DNA from 4 places in the Allocoprococcus similis genome. Region 2 is predicted to be linked to each of the others. Evidence: riboswitches for the same ligand, from Rfam matches in the RefSeq annotation. Region 2 holds a riboswitch; each other region holds the start of a gene.

Region 1 (3,485 bases), on a different contig from region 2:
TGATCAGAAGTCCTGCTATTCCAAGTCCGGCCTTCACCATGATATTTGCAATATCAGACTCTCCTGTGTAAATCGCGGCGTTCATACCGATCACATACATCCAACAGCTGACAACTCCATAAACAACGGCACTGACTGCGGTTGCTTTTACCGGTTCTTTTGCTTCTCTTGTATAGTCACTGATCAGTGGCAGCCAGGAAAGTGGCATGGCAACGGAAAGCTCTACCGCTGCACCAAACGTCATGGCATCTCCACCTGCGCCTGCTACCGATCCATCACCAAAGATCACTTTGCTGAGTACCAGTGTCAGGATAAATAAAGCAGCCATTGCAACCGTGTTGATCTTGCCAAGATTTGTGATTCCGATCACAATCCATAAGATGATCAGTGCACCGATCACCAGACACCATACCCATCTGCCGGTATGAAGAACACCATTTGCTGCAAGTGCCCCATCATAAATCATAATCGCTGTCCAGCCAACCAGCTGCAGCACATTCAGGAAGGAGAAGAAGACTCCTCCTTTCTCGCCAAAACTCATTTTTACTGTTTCCATTGCACTTCGTCTGGTCTTTCCACCAATTACTCCGGCAAGGAAAAGCATCGTGCATCCTATGATATGACCAATAATAATCGCCAGAACTCCTTTTCCGAATCCAAGAGGCGCAAAATAAGTACCGGTCAGGATCTCTGCAAGGGACACGCCTGCCCCAAACCAGATCAGTCCATTTTCAAAGATAGAGGTTCCCTTTTCATTCATACTTCTATTCCTCCACTTTGCTTTCTGTATATTCATTTTTAATTGCAAATCCATGATTCATCGGACCACTGCCTTTACCAAGATCCAGCATTGCTGCAAGTGCTCCGGAAATGTATTTCTTCGCACGTTCTACTGACTCATCCAGATCATATCCTTTTGCAAGATTTGATGCGATCGCACTGGATAAAGTACATCCTGTTCCGTGCGTATTCGGATTGTCGATCCGCTCTCCGTAGAACCACTTATATCCACCGTCTCTCCACAGCAGATCATTGGCATCATTCAGCTGATGCCCTCCCTTACAAAGAACTGCACAGTGATATTGGGTGCCGATCTCTTCTGCTGCTTTTATCATATCCGCCTGCGACTGGATTTTCATACCTGCAAGCACTTCTGCTTCCGGGATATTCGGAGTCAGAACGGTTGCCATCGGAAGCAGGCGGCTCTTCAGCGCATCAATCGCTTCCTCGCTGATCAGTCTTGCTCCACTTGTTGCTACCATAACCGGATCAACTACAATATTTTTCGCATCATATTCTTTTAATTTGTCTGCGATCTTTGTGATCAGACCACTTGAAGATACCATTCCAATCTTCACTGCATCCGGGTAAATATCCGTGAAAATATTATCCAGCTGTTCTCCCAGGAATTCCGGCGTTGCCTCCATAATTCCTGTAACTCCGGTTGTATTCTGTGCAGTAAGAGCCGTAATTGCGCTCATAGCATAGACTCCGTTACTGATCATTGTTTTGATATCTGCCTGGATACCTGCTCCTCCGCTTGAATCGCTTCCTGCAATTGTAAGTGCTGTTCTCATTTGACTCTCTTCCTCTCTTTTTCCATAATTCTGAATATTTTGTATAAAAAGAATGTGCCTTGGCACATTCTCACGCCGAGCACAGTTGCCTGCGACATGCTTCATCTTCGTGCAAGTACGCATCTCCGGCACGTAGTGCCTTTTTTTCACAGGAAGTTCCTTCATAATTTCCTATGAAAAAAAAGAAACACCTGCCATGCACAAGTGTCTCTTAAAAAATCAATATGACTTCCTACGACGGCATGATCCGTATCAGGTAAAAAGGGTCGAAGCTCTTTTGCTTCCTCTCAGCCTGTCTTTCACCGACTCCCCCGTCTTTATTATTCTGTCTCTCCAAATGTTGTCTGCTTTGTAACTCCTGTTAGACTCTCTCTGGTTCTGGATAAGCCTCTCCAAAAGTCTCAACAGTCACTTTTTTCATCTTCTGTTCTTCCAGCGGTCTGTCACTGTAGTCTGTTGCCGTCTCAGCAATTTTATTTACAACATCCATACCTTCTGTAACTTTACCAAAAGCTGCATATGCACCGTCAAGATGTGGTGAAGTCTTATGCATGATGAAAAACTGTGATCCTGCTGAATCCGGATGCATTGCACGCGCCATCGAAAGAACGCCCGGTTCATGCTTCAGATCATTTGCAAAACCGTTCTGCTTAAATTCTCCTTTGATACTGTATCCAGGGCCACCCATTCCGGTTCCATCCGGGCATCCACCCTGGATCATGAATCCACTGATGACACGGTGGAAGATCAGTCCATCATAGAATCCCTTATTTACAAGAGATACAAAGTTATTCACTGTATTCGGTGCGATTTCCGGATATAATTCCGCTTTGATCACATCGCCATTTGCCATTTCAAATGTTACTATTGGATTTGCCATTTTATACAATCTCCTTTTCATTGATTTCTCTACCTATTGTAACGGAACTTTTCCCGTCCGTAAATAGTTTTTAGAAAGTCTTTATACATTTTCCAGACGATATCCGATCATACCGCCCTTTTCTTTTTCTCCGGTATTCCAAAGTTCTTCCAGGTTCAGCCAGGTTTCTTCCCCATAGGTCGCAACCCGGATCCAGAATCCGTCCTCTTTTTCTTCATAACCGATCACCAGAAACCAGTGCCAGATAAAATCCTCAAACTTCTCTTTATTCTTGTGCCGGAGCATCAGATACGGGATCGGTATCTCCTTTCCGATCTGCTGTCTGACAAACTGCTTTGCCTCCGTCACCGTATGCTCCCCGGAAAATTCTTTCATTTCCGCAGAAACACAAACTCCACCATCTTTCTGCTTATCCTTCAGATATTTGCGGAATCCGTCCGTATACAGATATAATTTGTTAACTCCATTGATCCGCGGTCTCAGATAAGGCTTCATGATCTGGCTGTATTTTTTATATTCCTCTTTATTCAACTTCCATGTATCAAACGGATACAGGCTTTTCATCCCAAATTTTCTTGCAAAATAGATACAGCTGTCGCATGCAGTTGCCGCAGCGCAGCCACCCACATGCATGACCACATTGGTAAACCAGTCCTGATTTCCGCCAAATTCACCGTCTATTGTAAAATATTCCAGTTCCTTTTTCATGCCAGTCCTTCCTTTCTGTCCTTCTGCCAAACCTTCCTGCCAGTGAATCTTCGGCTATTTTTCTTTCTCTTCCGGCTTCAGTGTCGATAAGAAAACTGCAACCAGAATGATCACACCACCAAGGCACTCCCGGAAGCTTGGAACTTCTTTCAAAAAGAGAAATGCACTCAGAGTTCCGTATACCGGCTCCAGTCCGGACAGAATCCCCGCTGTCCTTACCTTGACCGTCCGAAGCCCACCGATAAATAAAGAATGTGCAACCGCAGTGAAAATAATTCCCAGCATCATCAGAACACCCGCATCTGCCAGTGTGATCACCG
Region 2 (3,485 bases):
CTGTCTCCGGATCGAGAGCACATGCATACTGTGCTTCCCAGTCGAGGACGCGGCGGGCATCCGCCATCTTGTCATCGATATCACGCGCATGTGGGATTCCTTTTGCAATATCAGCTGCGTGAGCAGCGATCTTGGAAGCAATGATTCCCTGCTTGGTGTCATCTACGTTTGGAAGTGCAAGGTGTTCAGCCGGTGTGACATAGCACAGGAATGCGGCTCCGCTCATTGCAGCAACAGCGCCACCGATGGCTGCAGTGATGTGGTCATAACCCGGAGCGATATCTGTTACCAGAGGTCCAAGTACATAGAAAGGTGCACCCATGCAGATGCTCTGCTGTACTTTCATGTTCGCAGCAACCTGATCCAGCGGCACATGTCCAGGACCTTCTACCATAACCTGTACATTGTGATCCCATGCACGCTTGGTCAGTTCTCCGAGGCGGACGAGTTCTTCAATCTGGCACACATCAGTAGCGTCAGCAAGACATCCCGGACGACAGGCATCACCAAGGGAAATGGTAACATCATATTCTTCGCAGATGTCGAGGATTTCATCGTAATGCTCATAGAATGGGTTCTCTTCTCCGGTCATGCACATCCATGCAAAGACAAGACTTCCGCCACGGCTTACGATGTTCATTTTACGTTTATGCTTTTTGATCTGTTCGATGGTTTTTCTTGTGATTCCACAGTGAAGAGTGACAAAGTCAACGCCATCCTCTGCGTGAAGACGGACAACATCAATAAAATCCTGTGCAGTAAGAGTTGCCAGGTCTCTCTGATAATGGATGACACTGTCGTAGACCGGTACAGTTCCGATCATAGCCGGGCACTCGTGTGTCAGCTTCTGACGGAATGGCTGGGTATTACCGTGACTGGAAAGATCCATAATTGCTTCTGCACCGAGATTAACGGCACTCATAACTTTCTGCATTTCAATATTATAATCTTTGCAGTCGCGGGAAACGCCTAAGTTGACATTGATCTTGGTACGGAGCATACTTCCGACACCTTCCGGGTCAAGGCAGGTATGGTTCTTGTTGGCACAGATGGCAACCTTGCCTTCTGCGACAAGCTGCATCAGCTTTTCAACAGGCATATGTTCCTTTTTTGCTACGGTTTCGATTTCCGGAGTCAGAATTCCTTTTCTGGCAGCGTCCATCTGGGTTGTGTAATTTCTCATGTTGTTTTGCCTCCGTTTCTTATTGGTTTGTGAGTATCACAAAAATCTGGCGTCAGCAAAACACGGACAGCGTACACGAAAAAAACCAGACACAGCCTGATGGGTACACTTCCAGTTCGGAATGATAGAATTGCTAACGCCTTTGTCGGAAAATTTCCGGCAATGAACAGGATTTTATTTGAAAATCTCTGCCTTTTATTACGCGATACAAGGTGGTGTCCCCGGTGTAACGCGGTTTCATTTACAGCAGAGTGCTGTAAAAATGAACGATGATTATGCTTCGCGGATCTGAGACATAACGCCGCCTTTTTCCAGAACTGTGATCAGGATGAAAGCAAGGATGCTTCCTGCGACAGTGGAAATAAGGAATGGAACGACATAAACGAAAAGTCCTGCCGGCGCAATTCCCATCAGATACAAAGCAACCGGATAAGCGGCAAGTGCGCCAAGGAATCCGGTTCCGATCGCTTCGGCAAGGCAGGTAAGACTTAAGATGTGGCATTTTTTGTAGACAAGACCACAGCATAAAGCACCGACCATGCTTCCCGGAAAAGCCATAAAGCTTCCGAGACCGAGCAGATTGCGGAGTAAACTTGCACAGAATGCAATGCCAACGCCCCATGCAGGACCAAGTGTTACGGCGGCAAGAATGTTGACCATGTGCTGTACCGGAGCGCATTTGCTTCCGGCAACCGGTACGCTGATAAAGCTTCCGACGATTGCAAGCGCGGTGAGAACACCGGCAAGTGCGAGTTTCTTTGTTGTATTATTTTGTTTCATAGTAGAGTTCTCCTTCCTTTTAAATAAAAAAGAAACCCCACACCTGAGTGGAGTTCCTGCTGTCCGTAATCACTGAACACATCATCTTCGTGTTCCTGATATGTCATGTAAAAAAATAAGAGATGCGGAGGCATCTCTATCAAATACATGGTATACATTCCCTCCGTTGGCATTATCCAAATCAGGTTACAGGTCGGGACAAATAAATCCCCTCTCAGCCGGTAATCTCCAGCTCCCTGGTACATATGAACTTGTACAAGTAGAATTATAGCGCGGCAAGCCGGATTTGACAAGAGGAAATGAAAAAGTATCTCAGAAAAGACATTGTGCAGAATCAGAGTAGATTTTTGTATAATAAAAGACGGACAGAAGGTTCTGCCCGTCCGGAATTTCATTACCGTCTTATGTAGAATACAGCAGAGATTAGCTGAGTTCTACCTTTAAAGCATCTTCCGGTTTGAATTCATTGTAAAGGTCATAGATGTTGTGTCCGGTAGACTCGCTGAGGACACGGCCTTCCAGAGAGTAGCAGCGGATGAAACGCTTTTTGTCGATTGCTGACCAGTGCTCTACATCCCAGCTCATGTATCCGTCTTCGTCAGACTTCTTTTCTTTCAGGTATACATCAACCTGACGTCCTTCTACCATAATGTCTACAAGTTTCTTTGTGTCGGCTTCCAGCTCGACATTGTTTACAGTGTCAAATACTTTCATTTTAAAATCCTCCTATAATATCTGATCAGAATCTTCAGAAATATATTCCCCATACATTTGCAGATGTGATCTATTTGCACTATCTATAGTATACATAGAAGAAACCGGATAAGCAAGTAAAAAAAGTGACTATTCAGCGGCTAAGAATGTGTGGTATACTTAGAACATCTGAGAGCAGTCAGTAAAAAGAAAGCGAGACGAGGAAAATGATATTTGATACACATGCACATTATGATGATGAACAGTTTGACGAGGACCGGGATGAGCTTTTAAAATCTATGTCGGATCTTGGAGTCGGAACAATCGTGGATGTAAGTGCGACTTATGAATCCTGTGAGAAGGTTCTGGCACTTGCCGGAAAGTATCCATATGTTTATGCTGCAATCGGTGTGCATCCGGATGAGGTTGGAGAACTTAACGAAGATAAGATCCAGCATATGAAAGAACTCTGCCGTAACAAAAAAGTGGTTGCAGTCGGAGAGATCGGTCTGGATTATTATTGGGATAATGAACCGCATGAGGTACAGCAGAAGTGGTTTATCCGGCAACTGAAGCTCGCGGGAGAAGTAAAAAAACCAGTAATCATCCACAGCAGGGAAGCTGCCGCAGATACCATGTATATCATGAAAAATTATGCACAGGGGCTTGGCGGAGTTATTCACTGCTATTCCTATTCGCGTGAAATGGCTGAAGAATATGTGAAGATGGGATTCTATATTGGAATCGGCGGAGTCGTCACATTTAAGAATGCAAAGAAATTAAAAGATGTCGCAGCTGCAATCCCGATCGAGAAGATCGTGCTGGAGAC
Region 3 (3,485 bases), on a different contig from region 2:
CAGGCATTTCCAATATATTCGACAGTAGATTTATTACGGCTTTCACCGGTCAGGATCAGGATTTCCTGAAGTCCTGTCTTGGCAATTGCAGCCATCTCTTTTTCAATCTCTTCGTCATTTAACTGGGCACGGTTGATCTTGTTGTGGCAGTTGAAACCACAGTAAATGCAGTAGTTTTCACAGTAGTTGGCAATGTAGATCGGTGTGAACATATAAACGCTGTTGCCAAAATGCTTACGCGTCTCTTCCTGGGCAGCCTGTGCAATCTCCTCCAGAAGCGGAAGAGCAGCAGGAGAAAGAAGAGCAGCAAAATCTTCCGGTGTACGGATGTCGTGTGCAAGAGCACGCTTTACATCTGCTTCCGTATATTTGTCATAATCATAAGCATTCATGGCGCCCACTACCTGATCCATTACGTCAGAACCAATATCCTCCATACCCGGAAGATAGGTCATATGATCGATCCGGTTCTTTTTCTGGTCCTCCAGAATTTCCTCACTTAAAATACTTTCGTTGATATGTGATTTTTCCATTTTGACTGCCTCCTAATCCTCTAAGAATCCTGTCAGAGGTGAGGATGCACTTGCGCCTCTTTCAATGGTGCGTCCCAGTCCGGAAAGATAAGCGCTGCGTCCGGCTTCAATGGCTTTCTTGAAAGCTTCTGCCATGGCAGGAACATCTCCTGCAGTTGCGATAGCAGTATTTGCCATAACAGCGGAAGCTCCCATTTCCATGGCTTCACAAGCCTGGGAAGGACGACCGATTCCGGCATCAACGATAATCGGCAGATCGATCTCATCAATCAGGATCTGGATGAAATCCTTTGTGCTGAGTCCTTTATTGGAACCGATTGGGGAGCCGAGCGGCATAATGCAGGCAGCTCCGGCATCGGCAAGTGCTCTTGCAGCATTCAGATCCGGGTACATATACGGCATGACAACAAAGCCTTCTTTTGCAAGGATTTCTGTTGCTTTGATGGTTTCGTAGTTGTCCGGAAGCAGGTATTTGGAATCATGAACGACTTCAATCTTTACAAAGTCACCACATCCGACTTCACGGGAAAGTCTGGCGATACGGACTGCTTCCTCAGCATTACGTGCACCGGATGTATTTGGGAGCAGGGTTACATTGTCCGGAATATAGTCCAGGATATTTGCAAGACCGCCTTCATTTGCACGACGCAGGGCAAGTGTGATGATCTGAGCTTCTGCTTTTTCGATACAGGCTTTTACAAGATCCAGAGAAAATTTACCGGATCCGAGGATAAAACGGGAAGTGAATTCATGACCTCCCAGGATAAACTTATCTTCATTTGTACTCATAATAAAGTTCCTTCTTTCTTATGTTTTTAAATTTCTTCTTCACCGAGGATCAGCCGTGTGATCATGTTGGCTTCATGTGCGGCACAGATGGCAACACGCGGTGCCATCAGTCCATGACCGTAAGTTGGTGCTGTCATGCCATCACCACACAGATAAAAGTTTTTCATGATCCGTTTTGTGATAATAGTATTGCTGCTTCCATAGCCGGCCATTCCGGTTGCGGATACGAGCTTTTTCTCTGGGCAATGTTCCAGAATTCCATTGACCAGCATTGCTTTGGCTTCCGGATTATCAAAAGCTTCGCAGACAATTGTGGCATCTGCAAATAATTCCTGCAGATTATCGTCCGTAACTTTTACACAGTCTGTGCGGATATCCAGATACGGATTGATCTTCAGAAGCAGGGATTTCAGGGCATCGGTCTTGTACATTCCGATATGCTCCATGAAATATTGCTGGCGGTTCAGATTGGTAATGTCAACTACGTCAAAATCAATCAGGTGAAGATGACCAACACCGATCCGTGCAAGCGCATAAGCAACATTAGAGCCAAGGCCGCCAAGCCCTGCAATCGCTACATTTCCTGCCGAGAGAAGCTTCTGCGTCTCCGGGGAATGTCGCTCGTCAAGGGCGGTGTAGATTTCTTCTTTTGTAAGTGTATGATGCATGATTTTTTAGCCTCCTCCTACGAAACTTACAACTTCCAGACGGTCCCCGTCTTTGAGCATGGTGTCAGAATAGCTGTATTTTGGTAAAATATCACCATTCATTTCAACGGCGATCCGTTTAATCTGATAATTGTTCTGTTCCAGATAATCCGCAACACTAAGCGGCCCGGTCAGAGTAACTTCTTTACCATTAACTGTAATCATGGAAAAACCTCCTTTCAAAACGGAAAAGTTCTTAAAAATGCAAAAAGAGTCCACAAAGAATTACACCCGTGGTGGTGTACCCCTTCATGAACTCTCGCCCAATCTCAACTTTACCTTATTCATTTTCGTGTAAACCCTGGTTGAATGTAGAATTTCATATTATTTTAGGAAATCCTGTTTCTCAAATACCATCAGAGTATGCTGATGGTATTTGACGCCGCATATCAAAAAAAGAGAGATACCAATGTATCTCCCGTTATCATCAAAATATACGTTCCTACGTTGGCATTATCCAAATCAGGTATATGGGTCGAAGTTCTGAACTTCCTCTCAGCCTGTCAAACAAGCTCCCCGTTTCATTTACGAAGTTCAGTATAGTTCGGTTGAGGAAAAATGTCAATATCAATATAAAAATATATCCGGGCATATTACAGGAGTGCTTTTACAGAACGGTCATATGTTTTTGTAACACGGAGCATGGAAAAATGCACAAAAAAACAGAGTATACTCTAAAAAATCATGTGAACGTGCCGAAATTGCACAAAGTCCATTGACAAATGAACTTTAAAGAGTTAAAACACCACTATAATAATTTAATAAAATTTTTATTTATCTTATTAAAACTTAATTATTTTAACTGGAAGAGAAAGAGAGGGATTAGTATGAATACATTAGTTATCGTATTGATCGCAGCAGTACTTCTTAGCTGTGCATATGTATTCTACGGCCGCTGGCTCGCTAATAAGTGGGGAATCGATCCAAAAGCAGAGACTCCGGCAAAGAAATTTGAAGATGGAAAGGATTATGTTCCGACAGACGGATGGACCGTATTCAGCCATCAGTTTTCGTCAATTGCAGGTGCAGGTCCTGTTACCGGTGCAATTCAGGCGGCAGTATTTGGATGGGTTCCGGTATTCCTGTGGATCATCGTTGGAGGTATCTTCTTCGGTGCTGTTACAGACTTCGGTGCACTGTATGCCAGTGTAAAGAACGAAGGAAAGTCTATGGGACTTCTGATCGAAAAATATATCGGTAAATTCGGACGAAAAGTATTCCTGCTTTTCTGCTGGCTGTTTACACTTCTTGTAATCGCAGCATTTGCAGATATGGTTGCAGGTACATTTAACGCTTACACAGAAGTAGACGGTGTCGTAAAACTTGCAGATGCAGCAAAGACAAACGGAGCTGCAGGAACCATTTCCCTGCTGTTTATCGTATTTGCCATGATCTTCGGTCTGGTACAGAAAAAGTTCCGGTTCCACGGATGGAAAGAAACAGTTGTCGGTCTTAT
Region 4 (3,485 bases), on a different contig from region 2:
GGCGAATAGGTTACGATCAGACGCTGGTGCAGCGTGTGGGGTGTATAAGGCTCATCCTTATAATACAATCCGTTATCGTCTTCCGGGATTTCTGAAAGTTCAACAGGCATATCATCTGATACGCGTTTGAAGCCGGTCTTGTCCAGAGCCCATTTTTTATCATCTTTATTCAGCTTTTTAATGGACTGGGTGACAATAAAAGCACGTTCACCGACATGGTTTATCTTTTTGATGGCTTCGGAACCAAGTCCGGCATCACTGCAGTAAATAAATTTTGTACAGCCAAAGTCCTGGAGGACTTTTCCTTCCAGCGGTTTCAGGGAAGTCTGTTCATTTGCGTTTCCGGGGAAAAGTGAAAAAGCAAGAGGTATCCCATCACCGTCCATAAACATCCCCATCTGGATGATCGGGTTAGGACGGTGTTCTTTGCCTTTGCCGTATTTTCTGTCCCCATCTTCCTGCTCAATCTCAAAGAAATAGTTTGTACAGTCATAATACAGGATAGCATCGTTTCGCTTTCCGAGAAGATGACTGTTTTTATAAACTTCCGACTGGATAAAATCACATTCATTTCCAAGAACGTCGAGTGCCCGGTAGATGTCATGCAGCTGGTAGGATGGTTTTTCCAGAAATTCAGAAGCTGTTTTATAGGAAGACCGTTTACTGGCAGGTTCTAAGATCCTGGCATAGATGAGATCAGATAGGATCGCGTTGATATCATACTTAAATTTATATTTATCGCGGAGTTTCCGGCAGATCTTATCAAGCTTGAGGCGGTAATAAAAAGTCTGTGGGAAAAGATAACCGCCACGGTAGAGAACCTGCTGGCCATAATCTAACTTATGATCAGAATGGAAGGTTATCTGGACAGCTTTTGTCTGCTGATCTTTTTTATATTTTTCGGTTTCAAGCTTAACTTCATTTTTTGCCCATGCAAGAACGTCGTCCCTGGTTGGCCCATGTTCGACAATGAGCTGGTTCAAAGTGCCGAGTTTACGGACAATGACAGAGGATGTTTTGCCATTGGCTTTGGTATAAGATTTTGCAATATAAAAGGATTCTGCATTTTTGGATTTTGTTATATGTAGATTCATAAGCACCCCTCCAATGCTTATTATAACACACAATAACATAAAATAACAGCATATAAAACATAAAAATTGACATAAAAAATGCAGGTTTTATAAGACCTGCAAGTACTTTTCTTGATATTCAACTGTCAAACTCCCGCGCAGCGCAGCACAGAAAAATCCCGTCAATAAGGTTTGCTAACTTGAATTCTATAGACCTTGACTTTCCGGGACTTCTTAACTATAATAATACTCAAGCAGGGGGACTACCTTGTAGTTGAGAAGGTTAAAACCTGACCCTTTGAACCTGTTGGCTAATACCAACGCAGGGAGCTAAAGAATACAGATTCGTATTTTTTGGACATTCTCTGTTTTGGGAATGTCCTTTTTAATTGAATAAGATATGATATGTGTTTGCGAGGGAACTGAACAAGTTGAAAAAGGTAAGACCTGACCTCTGGACCTGTCGGCTAATACCGGCGTAGGGAAGCAATTTCTTACGCTCGTATTGCGTCTGAAAGAGCTTCTAATTGTTTTAGAGGCTCTATTTTTTTATTTTAGGAGGAACAAACATGGCATTTATGAAAGACATTTTAACCCGCAACATCCCCATTTGGGAAGAATGTGCAGCTACCCCATTTGTGCAGGAAGTGCAAACTGGAAAGCTACCTCTTGAAAAGTTCAAGAGATATATGATTCAGGATAGTATCTATCTGAAAAACTATGCCCGTATATACGGCAAGGCAATTTTTCATGCTGATACATTAAGAGAAATTCAGCTTTACTATTCCATGCTGAATTTTGTAAATGATACGGAATCAGAAGTGCGTCTGGATTATCTAAAGCAATTTTGCATGACGGATAATGATATTGAACTGATCGCTCCTCTGCCTGAAAATCAAAATTACATTGATTTCATGTTTGAGATTGCGTCACATGGAAAGAATGAAGAAATTTTAATGGCGGTTCTTCCCTGTATGCTAAGTTACAGCTATATATTCCGCAAATTGGCGGCTGTTCCTACAAGCAGACAGTCAAGATATTGGGACTTTATCAAAGATTATGCGGATGAACAATATGCAGAAAGCTGCAAAGAATGGTCTGCTTTTGCAGAGCATAAATGTGCCGGGTTATCAGTAGCAAATAAAAAGTATCTGGCTGATATTTTTGAAAAAGCAAGTTTGTTAGAGCTTGCTTTTTGGAAGATGGCCTATCGGAACGAGAGAATGGAGGAAAATGCAAAATGAAAAAAGTATTGTCCATTGCCGGATCAGATTGCAGCGGAGGTGCAGGTATTCAGGCTGATTTGAAAACTTTTTCTGCTCACGGTGTATTTGGAATGAGTGTTATTGTTTCTGTTGTTGCAGAGAACACCAGCCGTGTTATCGACATCCAAGATATTACCCCGGATATGATTGAAAAACAGATTGACGCCGTATTTGAAGATATTGAAGTGGACGCAGTAAAAATCGGTATGCTTTCTACACCAGAATGTATGAAAGCGGTGGCAAAGAAACTATTACAATATAAGCCCCAAAATGTCGTAATCGACCCGGTTATGTATGCCAAAAATGGCTGCCCATTGATGAATCCTACGGCGGTTTCCACCTTGATAGACACAGTAATTCCACTGGCCGATGTACTTACTCCGAATATTCCAGAGGCAGAGAAAATAGCAGATATGCAGATTTCCACAGTTTCAGATATGGAGGCTGCCGCAAGAAAAATATATGCCATGGGTTGTAAGGCGATTGTTGTCAAGGGTGGACATCATATAGGAAATGCTGTTGATGTCCTATTTAATGGAGAAAATTTCTACCATTTTGAAACATCCCGCATTGATACGAAAAATACTCATGGGACAGGCTGTACCTTTTCTTCTGCAATCGCTTCCCAGCTTGCAAAGGGAAAAAGTGTTCCGCTTGCAGTCGAATCTGCAAAGGCTTATGTCACAATGGCAATCGAACACTCTCTTGCGATTGGAAAAGGCTGTGGCCCAACGCACCATTTCTACGAATTGTATCAGCATGGTTTATCTAAAGAATAGGCAGGTGCAAAATGAACTTTGATTATACACTTTATCTTGTTACTGATCGTCAACTAATGAGCTGCGATAGCCTGACAGAAGCGGTAGAACAGGCAATTTTAGGAGGCTGCACAATGATACAACTCCGAGAAAAAGAATTGTCCTCATTAGAATTTTACAATCAGGCTGTTGCCGTGAAACAGGTTACGGATAAATACCATATTCCCCTTATCATAAACGACCGGATAGATATTGCAATGGCTGTGCAGGCTACGGGGGTACATATTGGACAGCATGATTTACCTGCGGCTGCCGTCCGCAAAGTAATTGGGGAAAATATGCTGTTGGGAGTATCTGCATCTTCCATTGCAGAAGCAATACAGGCACAA

The links. Region 2 has a riboswitch for thiamine pyrophosphate ahead of thiW (energy coupling factor transporter S component ThiW). Riboswitches for the same ligand answer to the same signal wherever they lie in the genome.
Region 1: another riboswitch for thiamine pyrophosphate. It lies ahead of thiD (bifunctional hydroxymethylpyrimidine kinase/phosphomethylpyrimidine kinase); the one in region 2 lies ahead of thiW (energy coupling factor transporter S component ThiW).
Region 3: another riboswitch for thiamine pyrophosphate. It lies ahead of thiS (sulfur carrier protein ThiS); the one in region 2 lies ahead of thiW (energy coupling factor transporter S component ThiW).
Region 4: another riboswitch for thiamine pyrophosphate. It lies ahead of ACYQ5K_RS08260 (TenA family protein); the one in region 2 lies ahead of thiW (energy coupling factor transporter S component ThiW).

What each region holds. Positions count from the first base shown of each region.
Region 1 is NZ_BAAHSG010000038.1:4,896-8,380, reverse strand. It holds gene cytX (putative hydroxymethylpyrimidine transporter CytX) at 1-760, opposite strand, end outside; gene thiD (bifunctional hydroxymethylpyrimidine kinase/phosphomethylpyrimidine kinase) at 765-1,577, opposite strand; TPP riboswitch at 1,790-1,900, opposite strand; gene ACYQ5K_RS13655 (peptidylprolyl isomerase) at 1,939-2,457, opposite strand; gene ACYQ5K_RS13650 (hypothetical protein) at 2,539-3,165, opposite strand; gene ACYQ5K_RS13645 (DMT family transporter) at 3,220-3,485, opposite strand, start outside.
Region 2 is NZ_BAAHSG010000018.1:45,141-48,625, reverse strand. It holds gene thiC (phosphomethylpyrimidine synthase ThiC) at 1-1,183, opposite strand, end outside; gene thiW (energy coupling factor transporter S component ThiW) at 1,457-1,963, opposite strand; TPP riboswitch at 2,105-2,212, opposite strand; gene ACYQ5K_RS09470 (hypothetical protein) at 2,387-2,677, opposite strand; gene ACYQ5K_RS09465 (TatD family hydrolase) at 2,884-3,485, shown strand, end outside.
Region 3 is NZ_BAAHSG010000003.1:10,265-13,749, reverse strand. It holds gene thiH (2-iminoacetate synthase ThiH) at 1-533, opposite strand, end outside; gene ACYQ5K_RS01250 (thiazole synthase) at 546-1,322, opposite strand; gene thiF (sulfur carrier protein ThiS adenylyltransferase ThiF) at 1,349-1,990, opposite strand; gene thiS (sulfur carrier protein ThiS) at 1,997-2,194, opposite strand; TPP riboswitch at 2,452-2,556, opposite strand; gene ACYQ5K_RS01235 (carbon starvation CstA family protein) at 2,857-3,485, shown strand, end outside.
Region 4 is NZ_BAAHSG010000016.1:114,568-118,052, forward strand. It holds gene ACYQ5K_RS08255 (IS1634 family transposase) at 1-1,094, opposite strand, end outside; TPP riboswitch at 1,320-1,419, shown strand; gene ACYQ5K_RS08260 (TenA family protein) at 1,643-2,317, shown strand; gene thiD (bifunctional hydroxymethylpyrimidine kinase/phosphomethylpyrimidine kinase) at 2,314-3,117, shown strand; gene thiE (thiamine phosphate synthase) at 3,129-3,485, shown strand, end outside.